3 regions of the Planococcus sp. APC 3906 genome follow, and region 3 is predicted to be linked to each of the others. Evidence: riboswitches for the same ligand, from Rfam matches in the RefSeq annotation. Region 3 holds a riboswitch; each other region holds the start of a gene.
The links. A riboswitch is a leader RNA that binds a small molecule or an ion and turns the genes downstream of it on or off. The one in region 3 is predicted to bind S-adenosylmethionine.
Positions count from the first base shown of each region.

Region 1: another riboswitch for S-adenosylmethionine. It lies ahead of QMA09_RS04410 (methionine ABC transporter ATP-binding protein); the one in region 3 lies ahead of QMA09_RS12665 (transporter substrate-binding domain-containing protein).
Region 2: another riboswitch for S-adenosylmethionine. It lies ahead of QMA09_RS13630 (methionine biosynthesis PLP-dependent protein); the one in region 3 lies ahead of QMA09_RS12665 (transporter substrate-binding domain-containing protein).

Region 1 is NZ_JASDCW010000005.1:618-7,552, reverse strand. It holds gene QMA09_RS04425 (hypothetical protein) at 264-1,070, shown strand; gene QMA09_RS04420 (DUF4181 domain-containing protein) at 1,191-1,625, opposite strand; gene QMA09_RS04415 (hypothetical protein) at 1,763-2,212, shown strand; SAM riboswitch class I at 2,363-2,471, shown strand; gene QMA09_RS04410 (methionine ABC transporter ATP-binding protein) at 2,543-3,556, shown strand; gene QMA09_RS04405 (methionine ABC transporter permease) at 3,546-4,217, shown strand; gene QMA09_RS04400 (MetQ/NlpA family ABC transporter substrate-binding protein) at 4,237-5,061, shown strand; gene QMA09_RS04395 (iron-containing alcohol dehydrogenase family protein) at 5,078-6,175, shown strand; gene QMA09_RS04390 (PadR family transcriptional regulator) at 6,380-6,742, shown strand; gene QMA09_RS04385 (VanZ family protein) at 6,703-6,935, shown strand, end outside.
Region 2 is NZ_JASDCW010000026.1:12,958-19,892, forward strand. It holds gene QMA09_RS13615 (SDR family NAD(P)-dependent oxidoreductase) at 1-409, shown strand, start outside; gene ystJ (NADP-dependent malic enzyme) at 1,026-2,258, shown strand; gene metC (cystathionine beta-lyase) at 2,337-3,509, opposite strand; gene QMA09_RS13630 (methionine biosynthesis PLP-dependent protein) at 3,506-4,627, opposite strand; SAM riboswitch class I at 4,707-4,809, opposite strand; gene QMA09_RS13635 (antibiotic biosynthesis monooxygenase family protein) at 5,034-5,339, shown strand; gene QMA09_RS13640 (hypothetical protein) at 5,336-5,689, shown strand; gene QMA09_RS13645 (cobalamin B12-binding domain-containing protein) at 5,709-6,362, shown strand; gene QMA09_RS13650 (STAS domain-containing protein) at 6,340-6,935, shown strand, end outside.
Region 3 is NZ_JASDCW010000022.1:15,381-22,315, reverse strand. It holds gene QMA09_RS12685 (malate:quinone oxidoreductase) at 1-99, opposite strand, end outside; gene mmuM (homocysteine S-methyltransferase) at 363-1,301, opposite strand; gene QMA09_RS12675 (amino acid ABC transporter ATP-binding protein) at 1,342-2,082, opposite strand; gene QMA09_RS12670 (amino acid ABC transporter permease) at 2,079-2,801, opposite strand; gene QMA09_RS12665 (transporter substrate-binding domain-containing protein) at 2,823-3,632, opposite strand; SAM riboswitch class I at 3,747-3,853, opposite strand; gene QMA09_RS12660 (NADP-dependent oxidoreductase) at 4,155-5,090, shown strand; gene katG (catalase/peroxidase HPI) at 5,374-6,935, opposite strand, start outside.

The DNA.
Region 1 (6,935 bases), on a different contig from region 3:
AAGGGCTATACAAATTTCTACCCACCTTATTTCTTGTTAAACTCCATATAAAATGCACATCCAAAATCTGAATGATGAGGGTGTATTTTTGTGAGAACATACTTATCTGCTGCTGAAAAAAAAACTGATTGAAACTTTCTGAGTAAGGCTATCTTAATTGTAGTAGGATTGGTAATAACAAAAACATGAAAACCTCCACATTAAATCCGTCTAACGATAAAGAACAATTAGTTTAGCGGTTCTGGCAAAGGGAGGAAATTCGGATGCTGAAAATGAAACATAAAACCCTGCTGCTCGTTTCGGTGTTGATCGCGTTGATGGCTGGTATTTCCTCTTGGGGCGGGCTGTTCGTTGAAGGGCTTTACCGGGACAATGAGCTCGTTGTTGCTGCTTGGCAAGGCAACGATCTTGTGACTTTGTTTCTCATGGTGCCCATGCTGCTGGTTTCGCTGTTTTATTCGTTGCGTGCTTCTAAAAGAGGCCGGCTCTTCTGGATGGGATCGTTGTGGTATATGATCTACAACTACATGTTCTATCTTTTCGGCGCTGTCTTTAATGTGTTCTTTTTGCTCTACGCAGCGTTGTTCGTGTTTTCAATATACGCACTTGTTTTGGCGTTGCTCCAAACCGATGTGCAGGAATGGAGTCGAAGCTTCAGTGAAAAGCTCCCGTATAAAACCGTAAGCGTATTTATGTTGATGTTTGCGGCATTGCTCGGGGGCATGTGGATTGCATTGTCGCTCAGTTTTGTCTTTACCGGGCAGGTGCACGAAAGCATTTTGCAAACGGATCATCCAACGGCGGTGGTGTTTGCTGTCGATTTGACGCTGTTAACCCCTTCCATGATTGTTGGCGGTCTATTGTTATGGCGAAAAAACCGCTGGGGACCGGTAGTGGGTTCGGTGGTGCTCGTAAAAGCCACAGCTTATGGATTGGCGTTAATCATCATGACGGTGATCAGTTACCGGAATATAGGAGTGTTAGATCCGTTTATTCCGTTGTGGATCACATTGACGTTAGGCTGTTCCATTGCGTTGGTTTTCTTGCTGCGGAATATAGGGGATCAATAAATACACGCCTTTAGAAAAAGAGCAGCTAAAAAATCCATTCCCGAGGACAACTGGTCCAATGGAATGGATTTTTTAGGTGGAAGCGGAATTGCTGAAAATGGATGTGCTTGCAACGGAAAGTTAAAAGATACCGAAAAAATCAGTGGAAAATACGACAATCACAAGAAGCGTGGCGAAAACCATTTGTGAGACGGTATAAAGATAGGCATTCGGATTCTTCGCATATTTCCGCTCCATGACCGCCCGGATTGTTTCAGTGATGAAGACCAGTACAAACAATAGGAACCAGGTTTCCAAGAACAAATAAGTCTCTTCATCAAGCCTTGTTGCATTGATAAAACCGCCGATCAGCATCAGGAAAATGAACAAAATCCGGATGCTCCAGTCGATTTTCTTGTGTGTATCGTTCACATGGTTATGGGAGAACGCTTTTGGCCGCTCCACTTTCAAGAGTTTGCGCATGAGTGCATTGAATAGGAACATCGCTAAAGACATAACGGCAATTAAAAAGAACAGCTTTAACCAAAACGATGATTCAATTGCATACAGGATCATTCACCTCCGCTGTCATTACAGATTCTATAGCTTGACTTTAACATATAATTCCAAATAATGTGATTAAATTGGAGTGTTTAAAGCAGCCTGCAGTTAAGGGGAAATTGAATTTATGGGTATTATTGGTATGATTGAAGTTGAAAGAAATCAGAGCTCAGGAAGGTGATTGTATTTTTTATCCGTATAATTTATATACAGGGATAATTGCAGCGATCATGTATTGTTTTGTTTTTTGGAAGCTGAGCAATCTGGGGAGATACCGAATTCCTTTGTTCATTTATGCGGTGGTGATGCAATCGGCTTTTCTCATTTCATATGTTTGGTTTACACATTATTTTAGAACGGCTGAAAGTGTGGATCGGGATTACTTTGATGTGTTTGCAAATGGCATCTTCGTTTTTTATTTCTTGTTGATGATCCCGCTGGTGGCGGCGTTGTGCATTCATACTTATAAGGGGATTCAGAAACTAGCAATTGGAAAAGCGTCGAAAATAATCATGATGATTTTGTTTGTTTTTCTATGTTTAGTGATTTCAGTATTTGGTGTTTACGCGCACTTCTTTTTCTATTATGGATTTGCCCCTTAATGGTTTTGAATACCACCTAATATGAATAGTACCTCTCCTCGAAACAGCTCCAACAATTTCAAAAAATCAATTTCTTTGCCAAAAAAGGTTTGACAGCATTTGGAATGTCCTTTACTATTGAATCCAAGCCAACACACAACTTCATATGGAACATTATCAAGAGAGACCGAGGGACAGGCCCGATGACGTCCAGCAACCCCCAGCACGAGCTGGGAAGGTGCTAAATCCTGCAGAATGATTTCATTCTGAAAGATAAACCAATTCCATTTACGGTGCTTCTTTCTCTATGAAAGGGGCACTTTTTTATTGGCAGGAAAGAGGAGGGCCATCATGATCCGCATACAGAACTTATCAAAAGACTACAAAACAAAAAATGGCCTGGTGACCGGCGTCGACAACGTCACGCTGGCCATCAACGAAGGCGAAATTTTCGGCATCGTCGGCTACTCGGGAGCAGGGAAAAGCTCGCTGCTGCGCTGCATGAATTTATTGGAACAGCCGACAAGCGGCGATATTGAAGTTGACGGCTTGAACCTGACCCATCTTCGCGGCGAAAAGCTGCGCCAGGCGCGGCTGAAAATCGGCATGATCTTCCAGCATTTCTATTTGATCAGCCAAAAGACGGTCGGCGAAAACGTCGCATTTGCGCTGAAAGCGGCGAAGCGGCCAAAAGAAGAGTCGGCGAAACGGGTTGACGAACTGCTGGACATGGTCGGGCTGGCGGATAAGAAAGACGTTTATCCGGCACAGCTGAGCGGCGGGCAAAAGCAGCGCGTCGGCATTGCACGGGCGCTGGCGAACAACCCGTCGGTCCTGCTTTGCGACGAAGCGACATCCGCGCTGGACCCGAACACGACGCTGTCGATCCTGCGGCTGTTGAAAAAGATCAACCGGGAACTGAATATCACGATTGTCCTCATCACCCACGAAATGAACGTCGTCAAAGAAATCTGCGACCGCATGGCGGTCATGCAGGACGGCAAGGTCATCGAGGAAGGGGAAGTCTACGACATCTTCTCAGATCCCAAAACCGATTTGACGAAAGAGTTCATTTCTTCGGTCGTGTCGTTTGATGTGCCGCAGCCGATTCTCGATGCGTGTACAGGCAGCATCATCAAAGTGCAGTTCAAGGGAGCGGTGGCCGGAGAAGGCGTCATCACCGATACCGTCCAGCATTTTGACGTCAAAGGGAATTTTCTCCACGGCACGATTGAATATATACAGGAAAAGCCGCTCGGTTTGTTCTTGATGGAGATTGAAGGGCATCCCGACAACATCCGGAGGGCCATTACGTATATGGAAGGCCGTGGCGCAAAAGTGGAGGTGATTCAAAATGGGCTTTGATTTTCAGCATATGATCGAATTATGGCCGGATATTTCCAAAGCGTTCGGCGAAACCTTATACATGATCGGCGTGTCGCTCGCGATTGCCATTGTCGTCGGCTTGCCGCTCGGCATCGTGCTGTTCGTCACCGACAAAGGCTTGTTTCTGGAAAACCGGGCAATCAAGTCGATTCTCGGCTTTATCGTCAACATGGTGCGGTCGATTCCGTTCATCATCCTGCTCGTCGCATTGATTCCATTGACGAAGCTATTGGTGGACTCGACAATCGGACCAGCGGCAGCAAGCGTATCGCTATCGGTCGCTGCCATCCCGTTTTTTGCCCGCATCGTTGAAACCTCGCTGCGGGAAATCGACAAAGGCGTCATTGAAGCGGCAGTTGCGGTCGGCGCCACGCCGTGGATGATCATCAAAGATGTGTTGTTGCCGGAAGCGAAGCCGGGCATCATCCAAGGCGTCACGATCACCATCATCTCGTTGGTCGCCTATTCCGCGATGGCGGGAGTCGTCGGCGGGGGCGGCATCGGCGATTTGGCGATCCGCTTCGGTTATTACCGCTACGACAATACCATCATGATCGTCACCGTCGTCATCTTGATCGTTCTCGTCCAAATTCTTCAGCAACTTGGAGACTGGACGTCCAAAGCAATAGATAAACGATAATAAAAGGAGAGAAACCCACATGAAAAAAATCATCTTACCAGCTATCCTGCTCGTCCTGCTTGCCTTGCTTACCGCTTGCGGCGGTGGTGAAGAATCGAACACCGACGACAGCAAATCCATCAAACTCGGCGGAACGGCCGGCCCTTATAGCGACATGCTGAACGAAGCATTCAAACCAGCTCTTGAAGAAAAAGGCTACGAAGTGGAAATCGTGGAATTCAGCGATTACATTCAGCCGAATAACGCCTTGGACAACGGCGACCTCGATGCCAACTTGTTCCAGCACTCGATTTACCTGGAAAACTTCTCGAAAGAAAACGGCATGGACCTGACAGGTTTAATCACTGTGCCAACAGCACCAATGGGCATTTATTCCAACGAATTTACATCAATCGAAGAAATCAAAGACGGCGCAACGATCGCCATCCCGAACGACCCGGTCAACGCGGCACGGACGTTCCTGGTGTTGCAGGACCACGGCTTGATCACGTTGGATCCGGCAGCGGAAGAATTGACGGTTTCTGAAAAAGACATCGCTGAAAACACGAAAAACCTCGTGTTCCAGCCAATCGAAGCAGGCGGCTTGCCGCGTGCCGTTGAAAGCTCGGACTTGGCAGCTGTTCCAGGAAACTTTGCACTGGCAGCCGAAATGGATCTGCTGGATGCGTTGGTGCTAGAGGACATGCCGGACCAATACCGCAATTTGGTTGCGGTCAAGACAGAAAACAAAGACACGCAATTAGCGAAAGACTTGGTGGAAATCGTGGAGTCCCCGGAATTTGAAGCGTTGATCGATTCCGATTTCGAAGGCTTCGGCAAACCGGAATGGATGGAATCCCGCTAATCAAGGAGGGGACAGCATGGAAGAAATCATCGTAAAAGGCGCACCGGCTGAATATAGCTGCAATGCTGGTGTGCTCGACTGGCTCGAAGATAAATTGATAAAGAGGAAGATCAAGAAAGTGCTGATCCTGACCGGTACGAAATCGTGGCAAGCGCTGCGCCCCTTTTTTCCAGACCTGGATGGAGTCGAAGCTGCATTTGAACTGTACCGGGGCGAAAGTTCGCTCGCGGAAATCGACCGAGTTGCTGAAATCGCTCAGTCATTAGGAGCCGATGCAATCATTGGAGCTGGCGGCGGGAAAGTCCTGGATATCGCGAAAGGCGTCGCTCACGAAACTGGCATCCAGTCGGTGCTGATTCCGACGCTGGCATCGAATTGCGCACCGTGGACCCCGCTCAGCGTCATCTACACAGAAGAAGGGACGATGACCCATTACACGGTCTTCCCCGGAAGCGTCGACTTGCTTTTGGTCGAACCCCGGGTCTTGATTGATGCACCGGTTGCGATGCTCGTCGCCGGAATTGGCGACACCATCGCGAAATGGTTCGAGGCGGACGTCCAGATCAGCCGCTTCGAAGACCCGCCGATCGCCTTGAAGATCGCCCATCACACTGCGAAACTCTGTGCGGATGAAATGTTTGAACATGCGGAAGCCGCCATTGCCGATGCCAAGCAGCGAAAGCTGTCCAATGCATTCATTAAAGTGGCCGAAACGATCATCATGCTTGGCGGCATGGTCGGCGGATTCGGCGATAAATACGGCCGCGTTGCAGGTGCGCATGCCATCCACAACGCCATGACCATCGCACCCGAATCGCACAAGGCGCTGCACGGCGACAAAGTGGCATACGGCGTGCTCGTGCAATTGCTGCTGGAAGGCAAAGCGGCAGAAGCGGAGGAGTTGAAAGGCTTCTATCAAAAAATCGGGTTGCCGGCGTCACTCAAGGATCTGGGCATACCAAGCCGCTGGATCGATGACATTGCCGTCCAGTCGGTTCGGGAAGGCGAAACGATTCATGTGTTGAAAGAGGAGCCGATTCGGGCGGATGAAGTGGCAGCGGTGATGAGAGAGCTTGAGGAGCAAGCGGTTTTAAAGAAAATAAGATCCTTTTAAAAACAGTTTCTTAACTTCGCTTTTATAGTTGAAACACTCTTAATGGAGTCCGTGGAAGTATAAGTAAAAAGAAGAACGTTCGTAAAGTGCGCTTGCACTTTTGCGAACGTTTTTTCATTTAAAGTGAATTTAATCCATAGGGCGTTGTAAAACGATGTACATTGTTATACGATGTAATAAAGAAGTGAACGAAAGGGTGAGTTGATGGATAAGGAAATTATGAAAGGGAGCATTGATATTTTGCTTCTTTCGTTAATGAACAAACGGGATATGTATGGCTATGAAATGGTCAAGGAATTAAAAGAAAGCAGCGAAGAACTTTACAGTATGAGCGAGGGCACGTTATACCCTGCTTTAAAAAGATTGGAAACAAAGAATTTTCTCGAATCGTATTGGGAAGAATCAGTTACAGGGACAAGGCGGAAATATTATCGAATTACAAAAGGCGGAACAAAAGAGCTTGATCGAAAACTGAAAGAATGGAAAAAAGTCAGCGAGCTGATCAATAGGTCTACGGAGGGGAAACTATGGGACAAGACATCAACGCCTATCTTGAACGAATCGTAAAGGGATTAAATTGCAGTGATAAAGAAAAACAAGATATAACGGAAGAATTGGCTGGTCATTTATCCATGTTGGTTCTTGAGTATGAAGAAAAAGGTTTTACTCAAGAGCAAGCAGTTAAACGGGCTTTACGAGAATTCGGTGAGGTCGAAACGATCAGCTCAGGCCTGCAAGATTCCATAGTGCCCCAGAAGAA
Region 2 (6,935 bases), on a different contig from region 3:
GAAATCCGCCTTTTTCGCCAGCCAGGCAGCCGCTAAGTATATGCTGGCACAGAAAAGCGGTCGAATCATCAACATCGCTTCCCAAATGGCGTTTGTCGGCTATATCAAGCGTGCGGCCTATTGCTCGAGTAAAGGCGGCATGGTGCAGATGACCAAAGCGCTTGCTGTGGAATGGGCGAAAGACGGCGTGAAGGTCAATGCCGTCGCGCCGACGTTCATCGAAACAGAACTCACGGCGAAGATGTTCGAAGACGAAGCATTCAAGAAAGACGTCGAAAACCGCATCCTGTTGGACGGATTGGCGCGGCCGAAAGACATTTCAGGAGCCGTGCTGTACCTGGCATCCGATTTGGCGAATTTCGTGACCGGCGAAACAATCAAGGTCGATGGAGGCTGGACTGCTATTTAAAGCATAAAGATTCATCAGCCAATTGAGCTATATAAGTTGAACAAAAGAATTTCGATTTTTACATCGCTTCGGACGCTTTGGGCATGGCTCCCGCTATGAGCCGAGAAGAACACTCGTCTCCTAGCTCCGCCTAGCCCTTTGCCGCGCCTGCGCTAAGATATTTATCGATATGTAGCAAAGCAGCGGAGAAAACCTTACTGCTCCTGCAGCGCTATGCGCTTCGTCGCAAAGACTTGCCCTCGCAAGCTTCGGGTAAGTCTTGCCCGCGGCAATAAAAGATGTGCTCCTGCAGCCCTTCGTGCTTCGTCGCAAAGGTATCTCCCCAATTCTTGGGTCGATACCTGCGCAGCTGGTTTGCGGAATATCGAAGGTTATAAATATTAGTCCAACTTATACAATTGAAAAGACAGTGAAAACGATTCGTTTTCACTGTCTTTTTTGTTTTTATGTGTCTTACTGTAAAGGGTGGCTTCTGGGACTCTTTTGAGATGAAGGCGCTTTCATGGGAGATTCGTCTCAGCCTAAAGTCCGAATATTACAAGAAAAATCAGAAAAGTCTTTCAATTGGTGTTAAACGCTTTATAATGAACAATTATAAACAAAGGGAGATGAGGCAATGGCGAACCTAAGAAACGACTCTTTGCATCTGCATCGGGAACATCAGGGAAAACTCGAAGTCCGTTCAAAAGTGGCGGTCGGAAATGAAAGGGAGTTAAGTCTCGCCTATTCTCCTGGGGTAGCAGAACCGTGCAAGGAAATTGCGCAGGACACGGGGAAAGTCTACGAGTATACGATGAAAGGCAATACGGTGGCAGTGATTACAGATGGCACTGCAGTGCTCGGGCTTGGCAATATCGGCCCTCATGCAGCGCTGCCGGTGATGGAAGGGAAAGCGGTGCTGTTCAAGGAATTCGCAGGTGTTGATGCTTTTCCAATCTGCTTGGACACGACAGATGCGGAGACAATCATCCAAACCGTTAAACTGCTGGAGCCCGGTTTTGGCGGCGTCAATTTGGAAGACATTTCAGCGCCAACCTGTTTTATCGTCGAGCAGCGTTTAAAAGAAGAAATGGGCATCCCGGTATTTCACGACGATCAGCATGGAACGGCCGTCGTGACGCTTGCCGGATTGATCAATTCCTTGAAGCTGGTAGGCAAAAATGTCGACGAAGTGAAAGTGGTCGTCAACGGCGCAGGAGCTGCAGGGATTGCAGTCGTCAAGCTGTTGAGCAAGTATGGTTTCAGCCAATTGATCATGTGTGATACGAAAGGCGCGATTTTTAAAGGGCGTTCCTACGGAATGAACCCGTTCAAGGAAGAGGTCGCAGAAATGACCAATTATGGACGTTCTGAAGGCAAACTTGGAGAGGTTATCAAAGGGGCGGACGTCTTTATCGGCGTATCGGCAGAGGGAGCTTTGAGCGAAGAAATGGTGGCGTCGATGAATGCTGAACCGATCATTTTTGCGATGGCGAACCCGAATCCGGAGATTCTGCCCCACGCGGCAAAACGTGCAGGGGCTCGCATTGTAGGCACGGGGCGATCCGACTTCCCGAACCAAGTCAATAACGTTCTGGCGTTCCCAGGCATCTTCCGGGGTGCACTGGACGTCCGCGCCACTGAAATCAATGATGCGATGAAAATTGCGGCAGTGGAAGCGATTGCCGGGCTGTTGGAATTTCACGAACTCCACGACGAATACGTCATTCCAGCGCCATTCGACCTGCGCGTTGCGCCTGCAGTAGCAGCCGCAGTAGCGCAAGCGGCGATTGATACGGGAGTGGCTAAGCGGCCAATTGGCACGAATGCCTCCGCTGCACAGGAAGCTCTTTCAGGAAAAAGTATATAATAGAAGAAAGCCGCCCATTCATCTTTTAGAATGGGCGGCTTTTTTCTGGAATTTTGGATTGCATCAGCATGTGTGAATTTATTTCACCAGCTCAGGAGTCTTTGTTGCGCGTCGGACTTTTTGCAGAGCCTGTTCGAGGTCTTCCAGCAAGTCGTCACGGTTTTCAAGGCCGACCGATAACCGCAGGACGCCGTCTGTGATGCCGCGCTTTTCGCGGTATTCTTTCGGCATTGACGCATGGGACATCGTCGCCGGATACGAAAGGATGGTTTCGACGGCGCCTAAACTTACCGCGAAAACCGGAATTTCGAGGCTTTCCACAAAAATGCGTGCGGCATCTTTGTCCTTCAGGCGCAGCGATACGACTGCGCCTGCATCGCGTGCCTGGCGCTCATGGATCGGATTGCCGGGATGGAACGTGAATCCGGGATAATAGACTTCTTCCACGGCGGGATGGCTATGCAGATATTCCGCAATGACACGAGCGGAAGCAGATGATTGCTTCAAGCGTGCGCCAAGCGTTTTGATGCCTTGGATCAAAGTATAAGAATCGTGTGCTCCTAAAACCGAACCGAAGGTATTTTGAATAAAACCAAGGCGATCCGCCAATTCCGGATCTTTGACGACTGCGAGCCCTGCGATAATGTCACTATGGCCTGAAAGGAATTTCGTCGCACTGTGCAAGACGACGTCTGCCCCCAAAGCAAGCGGGTTCTGATACAGCGGCGTCATGAATGTATTGTCGACGAATGTCAGGCAGCCATTGGCTTTTGCTAATTTAGCTGCAATTTCAATGTCGGTGATATTCATGACCGGATTGGAAGGTGTTTCAATGTATACGACTTTCGTATTGGGCTTGATTGCTGCGGCCATTTCGCTGAGGTCAGTCATGTCGACAAAGCTGTAGGAAATGCCGAATTTGGTAAGCACTTCCGTTACAAAACGGTAAGTGCCGCCGTAGACATCTTCCGATACAAGGACGTGATCGCCAGCCGACAGCAGCATGAATGCGGAGGAAATGGCAGCCATGCCGGAAGCGAAAGCGAATCCGCGTGTACCGCCTTCGAGTTTGGCAATGGTTTCTTCCAGTTTTAACCGTGTAGGGTTCCCGGAGCGGCTGTAATCGAACGGTCCGAATTCGTCAAAACTTGGCTGATGGTAGGTGGAAGACAAATGAATCGGAACATTGACCGCTCCGGTTTCTTTGTCGACGCCGGCAGCGTGGATGAATTGGGTTTCCAAATGTGTCATAGATGAAGGACCTCCTTGTCCAGTTTTGCGAATGCTTGCGTCAGATCGGCTGTCAGGTCTTCACTTTCTTCGATGCCAACGGAAAAGCGCAGCAGGCGGTCGCAAATTCCGCGGCGCGTCCGCTCTTCATAAGGGATATCGGCGTGCGTCTGGGTGGCAGGATAAGTGATGAAACTTTCCACACCACCGAGGCTTTCAGCGAACGTGATCAGTTCCAGGTTTTCCAGAAACGGCCCGACTAATGCGGCGTCTTGCAAGCGGAATGACAGCATGCCGCCTTTGCCGGGATACAGGACATCCGTAACTGAAGGATGATGTTCCAGAAATGCGGCAGCTTCGCGTGCATTTTTTTCGTGCTGTTTCATGCGAAGCGGCAGCGTCTTCAAGCCGCGGATCAACAGCCAGGAATCGAACGGCGACAACACTGCGCCAGCTGAGTTGTGGAGTACGCCCAATTTCTCGCAAAGCGCTTCGCCTTTAGCGGCAACCAGGCCGCCGAGCACGTCATTGTGGCCGCCGATGTACTTTGTCGCGCTGTGCAAGACGATATCTGCGCCTAATGCGATCGGCTGTTGAAGATAAGGCGTTAAGAAGGTGTTGTCGGCAATGAGCAGCAAATCATGTTTTTTAGCCAGTTTTCCGTAAGCGGCAAGGTCGATTTCCTGCATCAATGGATTAGTCGGCGTCTCGATGAACAACGCTTTCGTTTTATCGGTGATCAAGCTTTCAGTATGGCTGACGTCATGGAAATCTGCGTAGACGGTGCGGATATTGTAAATTTCCGAATAATGCTGGAGCAGGCGATAAGTGCCGCCATAAATATCTTCAGGCACCAATAATTCGTCTTCCGGCCGGAACAGCGACAGCACCAGCTGGATTGCCGCCATTCCGGAACTACAGGCAAAGCCGGCATCCGCACCTTCAAGAGCGGCGATGCCTTCTTCCAGCACGGAACGCGTCGGATTTTTCGTGCGCGTATAATCATAGCCGGTCGATTTGCCGAGCCCTTCGTGTTCATACGCAGTCGATAAATAAATGGGGGTGCTGACAGCGCCTGTCGTTTTATCTGTTTTATTGCCTAATTGCACTAATTGGGTTTCAATGCCGAATTTTGTCATGGGAATCATCCTTTCAAAATGAAAAAACAGGGGCTTTCTTCTCGAATAAAGAAGAAAGCCCCTGTTTGGGAACAAATTCTTCTCATCTTCTAAGCCGAAGCCTATTGGAATTAGCACCGTAGCCAAAAGGCTGGTTGCTGAGACTTCACAGGGCCAAATCCCTCCGTCTCTCTAGATAAGAAATAAATTATGAAATTTTATGTGTGTTATTTGGATAAAGATTACTTTAATACACTAGAGCAAATATTACAAGAGAAAAGTGGAAATTGTTAAAAAACTAACAGCCAGCAGGCAGAAATAAAGGAACTGAAAGTGCACAGCTTTTCGAAGAAGCTTTGTATTGCTGTTAATTCGTATGTCGAAAGGGTATACTATACAGTAGAATTTAGCGGAAAGGGGCTTTTCGATGTATATTGTAACGTCCACTGTAACGGTGCCGGAAGAGAAAACAGATGATTTGATCGCCATTTACCAGCAACGGTCCCGCCGTGTGGATAAGGCTGAAGGATTTGTTTCTTTCCGGCTGATTCAGAATACGAAAAAATTGAACGAATTGACGGTGCATCTTGAATGGGCATCGAAAGAAGCATATCTCCAATGGGTGAGAAGCGACGAGTTCAAGGAAATCCATGAGCTTGAAAAGCATTACCCGGACCAGCAATTGGCAGGCATAGCGCCGAAAGTCCGCCAATACGAAGTGGTGGCCGAATGAACCGGGATGTAAAAATACAAATTGCTTCGAATACGGCTAAAAGCATCTACGAAGCGTATCCGAACTTATGGGAAAGATTCGGGGAGCGCGGCTTTTTGCGCACCGAAGAAGATAATATGCATCATCTTGATCATCTGGAAACTGCGTTCGAACTGCAGGACCAACAGGTTTTCATTGATTACAGCAAATGGCTTGAAACGGTGTTGACAAGCCGCAACGTTGAAACAGCTTTGATTGTCGATAATTTTGAACGGCTCATCAATGTTTTGCCCGGAAATGTGAATGCCAAAGAGGAAGAGTTTATGATTGCGTGCTTAGCGTGTGCAAATAAAGAGCTTTCCGCCCGGTAACCTTAAGGAGGTGGAATCTATGATTCATCCAGTGCAATTAGCGGAATTATTTCTAGAGGGCAATGATCGGGACGCTATCGGACATATCCGTACATTCCTGAAAACCCATAGCCAAAAAGATTTATATGATCAATTGCTGACGCCGGCGATGTACCATGTCGGCGAGCTGTGGGAAAATAATGAGATAACCGTTGCCGATGAACATTTAGCAACGGCGATCTGCGATTTCGTCGTAACTGCGGTTGAAAATCGTGGCCAGGCCGAAGTAGGCGAGGCGCGGAAAGTGATGGTGCTCGGACCTGAAGGCGAAGACCATTATATCGGTTTGAAGATGGTTTCTAGCTTGTTCAGGGAAAATGGCTGGTCAGTCAAATACCTGGGGCCGAACATGCCGCTCAGCCACGCTGTCGAAGCGGCAACTCGCTGGCAGCCGGATGTTATCGCGTTATCCGCAGCACTTGTCTACAGATTGCCGACGATTAAAGCGTATATCAAGGAATTTCTTGCACTTGAACCGGCGCCGACGGTCGTATTTGGCGGCAGAGCAGTGTCAAAAGCCAATATGGCTGCGCTGCATGAACAAGGTGCAATTGTCATTAAAGATTTAGACCAGTTGGAACGCTGGCTGACGATGGGAGAGGAACCGCAAGATGAATACGGGATATCAATTTGACGGTTTGCCACTCCCGGCGATTCAATTGAACAATAGCCTTTCCGTAATAAGCTGCTCGCAAGAGGCAAGCAGCTTATTCGGAGATTTCACCGCCTTAAGAGACATTGTCGATGAAGGCAGCCTGAAAAAAGCAGGGAATTTGTTGAAGCCTCAAAAGACACCGATTAAATTCGAATTGAATTTCGTGACAAAAGACTTAGAATTGATTTTGGCTGATGTTTATGGGAAATGGGACAGCGACTTCAGTTTATCTGTCATCATTGTTCCGAAGATGGATGAAATGTCTGGTGTTTCAACTCAGCTGCGCCTTTTGCAGAATCGGCTCCGTGAAACGGATTATGATTTATTCCAGGAAAAGGAGCTGACGCTCAAGCTTTTGGAGCGGGTACGCCTTCTTTCTGCGCCATGCATCCAATTGAACCAACAGCAAGTGCTGATTCCGCTGTTCGGCGATCTGACAAAGGCGAAAGTGATTGCCATCAGGGATCCGCTGCTTGAAAGCATCCATAATTTCAAAGCGGAAACGGTGCTGGTCGATTTTACAGCAGTCGACCGGATAGATGAGAAAGGGCT
Region 3 (6,935 bases):
CCATTCCGGTGCCACTTCTTTAAGCATTGCGCCCAAAGTTGCGCTCATGACTCCCGCACCAATTAAGATAACATCTGTTTTTTCATGTCGGTTGCTCATTATACCCTTCCTTATCCCGTATATTTGCAGATCAAGATGCACGCCTTGCCGGGCTGTACAGCTCTTCTGCCTTTTTTATAAGTTTATCATAATCCATATTGGCGATTTACATTAAATATCTGCTACCAACTTCCAATTATAAACTATTTAAAGCGCGTTATAAAGCGGAAAGCTTTATCGGCCTCTCCGTTAAATCCAATAAAAGAAAGGTCCTTATACGCACATAACCTGGCGCTTAAGAACCTTCCTTTTCTTTTTTCAACCTATGAATTGCGCACCCACGCCGCAATGCCTTCGATATCTTGCGGAGAGGTCCTGCAACAGCCGCCAATAACAGTTGCTCCCGCTCTATGCCAAACTTGGCTAAGGGAGCTGTAGCGCTGTTCAAGCGCCTTTCCATCCCACGTCTTGCTCGCAGGATCGTAGGCTTCCCCGGAATTCGGATAAACGATGATCGGCTTCGCTGTCTCGCGTGCGATTTCCTTGATCAACGACTCGACAAACCGAGGCGCGGTGCAATTGATGCCGATTGCCGCCACCTGCTCCTGGCCATCCAGGTATCTGGCGCATTCCGCAGCCGTTTCCCCGTTGCTGATGTGGAGGACGTCTTTCGCGCTGAAAGAGATCCACGCGTAGACGCCCGGAAATTCCGTCAGCACTTCTACAATCGCTTGCGCCTCCAGTAATGAAGGAATCGTCTCGCACGCTAAAATATCCGCGCCGGCTTCAACCAGCAGCTCGATCCGGCTTCTGTGAAATTCCTTCAGCTCCTCTTTGCCTACGCCGTAATCGCCGCGGTATTCCGAGCCATCCGAAAGAAATGCACCGTAGGGGCCGACGGATGCGGCCACCAGTGGTTTCGGCCGGGACGATTGGCCGTCCAGCTCCGCCCAAAATTCATCGCGCGCTTCTTGTGCCAGCCTCACCGATTTTGTGATCAAGTCCGCCGCCTCTTCAGCCGTCAGCCCTTTTTCTTTATAGCCTTCGATCGTCGCCTGGTAACTCGCCGTAATCGCGCAATCCGCGCCGGCTTGAAAATAATCGAGGTGGACTTTCTTGATCAATTCCGGATTTTCCATCAACACTTTCGCTGACCATAAACGGTCGTTTAAATTGCAGCCGTAATTTTCAAGCTCCGTCGCCATTGCCCCGTCAAGTATGACGATAGGAAAGCTTTTCAAAATTTGTTCGATTGGGTTCATTCCAAAACATCCTTCCCATATCCAAGCTCGTTGATCCTTTTTATTTATTCCGGCTTGCTTTACTTAAAAACTGCTTTGTTCTTTCCGCTTTCGGCTGCGTGAAAAGCTGTTCGGGCGTTCCTTCTTCGACAATCACGCCGTCTTCCATGAAAATGACGCGGTCCGAGATTTCACGGGCGAACTGGAGCTCATGGGTCACGATGAACATCGTCTTCCCGGTCGCTGCTACGCCTCTGATCGTGGCCAACACTTCATCAACCAGCTCCGGATCAAGTGAAGATGTCGGTTCATCGAACAATAGAACTTCGGGATTCAGCGCAAGCGCGCGGGCAATCCCCACCCGCTGCTGCTGGCCGCCGGATAATTGTGCCGGGTAATGGCTGAGCCGGTTCGTCAATCCGACCCGCTCCAGGATGTCCAGGCTCTTCTTTTTTGCTTCGTCTTTTTTCAATTGCTTGACGCTCGTAAGCCCAATCATGACATTGTCCAGCACGGTCAAATTTTTAAATAAATTATATTGTTGAAAGACCATTCCGGTCGACGTCCGCAGCGCGAACACATCTGCTTTGCTGGCGGATTCGACGTCTACTCTTTTGCCGCCGATTTCCACGATGCCGCTCGTCGGCTGTTCCAGGAAATTGATGCAGCGCAGCAGCGTCGATTTCCCCGATCCGCTTGGCCCCAAAATCGAAACAATCTCGCCTTTCGAGACCTCGAGGTCGATTCCTTTCAGGACGTGCTGGCTGCCGTAGTATTTGTGGATGTTTTCTAACTTGATCATGCCGCAATCCCTCTTTCATATCTGCGCGCCCGCTTCTCTATTTTCACGAGCACCCGCTCCACGATGATGCAAAGAATCCAGTAAACAATGGATACCGCAATATACACTTCAAAAAATGCCAAGCCGCGTGAACCGAGAATTTTGGCTTGCCCCATAATGTCGATGACCCCGATGATGAACACAAGCGACGTGTCCTTGATCGTGCTGATGAACATATTGCCGAGGTTCGGTATCGCGACGGCCAACGCCTGCGGGAAAATGATTTTCAGCATCATCGCCGTCGGGCTCATGCCGATCGCTTTCGCGGCTTCAAATTGTCCGCGGTCCACCGATTCGATGGCGGACCGGATCGTTTCGGATAAATACGCACCGAGGTTGACGGAAAATGCCAGCAGCGCATAGACTTCAGGCGCTATGCTATTGACGTCTGCCGATTGCAGCCAGCCGTATTCGATCTGCAAAAAGTAAATGATTTTCGGTATGCCGTAAAACACGAGGTAGATTTGAACGAGCAAAGGCGTTCCCCTGATAAACGAAACGTATATCGATGAAATTACGCTTAATACCGGAACTTTGTATATTTTGATCAATGCTGTAAACACGCCGATAAACAAACTCAAAACCAAGGAGCCGACCGCTATCCCGATCGTAATGGGCAGCCGGGAAACAATGGCAGGAAAACTTTCGATTAAAAAATTCAGATCCAGTAAATTCTCCATTTTCTCTTTCCTTCCACGAACCTATTCAGGAATATATTCTCCGCCAGTCCATTTTTCCGATAGTTCTGCTAAGGTGCCGTCCTGTTTAAGCTGTTCCAGGATCGGGTCTACCAATGCTTTCAACTCTTCGCCCTGCTCGCCATTTTTCAAGACAATGCCCATGTCATCATTGACCAAGGGCTGGCCCACGATCTCGACGCCCAAATCGTTCTTTTCCAACACCGCATCGATCATAATCGGATCATTGACATAAGCATCCACACGGCCATTTTGGACATCCTGCAGAATTTCCGAAGGGTTGCCGCTTTCACTGTATTTCAAGTCGATCGGGGTTTTCGCCGTTTCGTTGTATTCCTCCAGCAAAAGCGTATACGAATCGCCCGCTAATGCGCCGACCGCCTTGCCTTCCAGATCTTCGATCGTTTGGATGTCTTCTCTTCCCGATTTCACGGCAATGACCGTTTCAGCGGCAAAATAAGATTCATCGGTGAACAAGTATTTTGCCTGGCGTTCAGGCGTCTTAGCTACCTGGTCGGCGATTGCCTGGATTTTATTGGACTCCAAAGCAAGAAACATGCTGTCCCACGGCACGGCGACAAACTCGAATGCGTAGCCGTCCAATTGTTCATCAATCGCTTTGACCACTTCGATGTCGTAGCCGGTCAACTCATTGTTGTCGTCCGCAAAGGCGAATGGCGGGTAATCATTCTGCGTCCCTACCAAAATCACTTGGTCGCCCGTTGCGCTTGTCGCTTCCTTTGACGAACAGCCGCCGAGTGTGCCTGCTGCTAATAAAAACAATGATACGAATAAATAATGATTTCTTTTCATGTTCAAGCCCCTTTTCTCTGTCTTATTGTTATTATTCTTGCGGAACGTGCGTGTGATCTCCCTGTTTTTAGATGCAAAAAAGCCTCTTTCAAATAGGAAAGAGGCTCGACCAATTTCTTATCTCTCAGAATGAAAAACACCCTGCAGGAATTAGCACCTCTCATAAACATGATGGTTGCTGGACTTCACAGGGCCTGTCCCTCAGTCTCTCTTGATAAGTTATTTAATTTTTTTACATATTAACGATAGTATTTGACATTGGCTCTCCTGTCAAACACATTTTTCATTTATTTTGAATTTACACTGATTTTCCCATGGAAATTTAAGGTTTTTGATTCATAATCATATTTTGAAAGGCCTCTCCCTCTTTAATGGCGCGCAGGAATCAGGAATATTGACGGCGCTTTTCTATTTTTGTTACTCTTCTACTAATCAGCTGGAGCCAAACATTTCTGTTAACCTGCTTTTTCATGGGAAAACAGATCAGGAACTGTTCCAGCTAAAATACAGGGAGGTCATCACTTGAAAGCAATTGTCATTGACCAATATGGAGATAAAGATGTGTTACAAGAAAGAGAAGTAGACCAACCTTCAATTCACGAAGATCAAGTGTTAGTGGAGATTCATGCAACCTCCATTAACCCGATCGATTGGAAAGTTCGTGCAGGGTATTTAACCGATATGCTGCCATTTGAATTTCCGATTATCCTCGGTTGGGATGCTGCAGGAATTATTGTGAAAAAAGGAAGCAACGTAAGAAACTTTGAAGTAGGTGAGCGCGTCTTTACACGGCCAGCCACAACAAGACAGGGCACTTACGCTGAATATGCACCAGTGGATGAAAACTTGCTCGCTAAAATGCCCGCTTCAATGAGTTTCGAGGAAGCTGCGGCTATTCCCCTGGCAGGGCTCACTGCGTGGCAATGCCTGGTAGACTTTGCAGGCGTAAAGAAAGATGACAAGGTTCTTATTCATGCAGGAGCTGGCGGAGTTGGAACCTTTGCGATTCAGATCGCTAAATCACTCGGTGCTTATGTCACAACGACAGCAAGCGAAGAAAATGAAGAGTTTGTGAAATCCTTGGGTGCAGACCAAGTGATTAATTACAAAACGGAAGATTTCAGCCAAATTCTGCATGATTATGATTTTGTTTTGGATTCAATGGGCGGAGAAGTTCAGTCTAACAGCTATAAAGTTCTAAAACCAAAAGGCAAATTGGTTTCGATTGCTGCACCGCCAAATGAAGAAGAGGCGCAAAAGTATGAAGTTGAAGCAGGTTTCTTATGGCTTGATCCAAAAGGTGAACAATTGCAGAAGCTAGCTGATTTGTATGAGGCCGGGAAATTAAAAGCAGTGATTGGCGAAACTTTTGATTTTAATGAAAAATCACTTCAAGCTGCACATGCGTTAAGTGAAACTCATCATGCTCGCGGAAAAATCGTTATTAAAGTTAAATAACGCCTTTGTTTTGCAAAATATAAAAAACAGTGCCCTTCTCCACAAAAGGCACTGAAAATTCTCTTTTAAATCGATAGGAGACAGAATGGCAGTAAAGGCTGTCTTCTGTCTCTTTTTTCTGTTCTGATTATTTTTCTGAATATCTCATGACACCTTGTAATCAGCTAAAAAACAAAATGGCCCGGCCTTTTTTGCGATTTGCTTATTGCTATATGGAGTATGTAATATCCCCGTACTATTAAAAAATCCTGGCCAGCGTGTTGCTCCTGGCCAGGATTTTTGCTTATTTGTTTACAAGATCAAAACGGTCTGCGTTCATCACTTTGTTCCAAGCTTTGATGAAATCGCGAACGAATTTTTCTTTGCTGTCGTCTTGTGCGTATACTTCAGCAATGGCACGCAGGATTGCGTTCGAGCCGAATACCAAGTCAAAACGTGTTGCAGTGCGGACAACTTCTTCCGTACCGCGGTATCTGCCTTCGTATTTATTGAACTCTGCTGGTGTCCATTCGATGTTCATATCCAATAAGTTAACGAAGAAATCGTTTGTCAGCACGCCGAGTTTGTCGGTCAAGATTCCTTCAGTAGCTCCTTGGTAATTGGCGCCGAATGCGCGCATGCCGCCGACTAATACAGTCATTTCCGGAGCTGTTAAGCCAAGCAAGCTCGCTTTATCAAGCAGCATTTCTTCTGGGCTTGTTGCGTATTCTTTCTTCTGGTAATTTCTGAAACCGTCTGAAATCGGCTCCAGCACTTTGAAGCTTTCTGCATCAGTTTGTTCTTCGAGTGCATCTCCACGGCCTTGCGTGAAAGGAACGGCAAGATCGAAGCCAGCTGCTTTTATCGCTTGTTCAATCGCAGCGTTTCCTCCGAGCACGATCAAGTCAGCGATGCTGATTTTGTTGCCGGTTTCTGCTTGCAGCTGCTCGTAGAAGGCAAGAACTTTCGCTAATTCTTCTGGCTCATTTACTTCCCATTCGCGTTGAGGAGCAAATCGGATGCGTGCTCCGTTGGCACCGCCGCGCTTGTCTGAATTACGGAATGTGCTGGCAGAAGCCCAAGCTGTTTTGACCAATTGCTGCGGGTTCAGTCCGCTTTCAAGGATCTTCACTTTCAGCTCATCCAATTCCTTGTCTTTTAAAGTGCCTGGTGCTTCCGGTACTGGATCTTGCCAGATCAATTCTTCTGTTGGAACTTCTGGTCCCCAGTAACGCTCTTTTGGTCCCATGTCACGGTGGAGAAGCTTGAACCACGCGCGGGCAAAGGCATCTTGGAACTCTTCCATGTTTTCATAATAACGGCGGGAAATTTTTTCATAAGCAGGATCCATGCGCAACGCCATATCAGCCGTTGTCATCATCGTTTTTACTTTGATCGACGAATCTTCTGCATCCGGTGCCATATGGTCTTCCGGCAGATCTTTTGCCGTCCATTGGTAAGCGCCTGCAGGAGATTTCGTCAATTCCCACTCGTAGCCGAATAATTGCTCGTAATAGCCGTTATCCCATTGCGTTGGGTTGGCCGTCCATGCACCTTCGATACCGCTTGAAATCGTATCGCGGCCTTTTCCTGAACCGTACGAGCTCTTCCAGCCCAATCCTTGGTTTTCGATAACTGCTGCTTCCGGATCGTCACTTACGTTGGAAGGATCTCCAGCGCCGTGGGCTTTGCCGAAAGTATGTCCGCCTGCGATCAACGCAACCGTCTCTTCGTCATTCATCCCCATGCGCGCGAATGTCTCGCGGATATCGACTGCACTTCCAAGAGGATCCGGCTTGCCGTTCGGACCTTCCGGATTGACGTAAATCAAGCCCATTTGTACGGCTGCCAACGGGTTTTCCAATT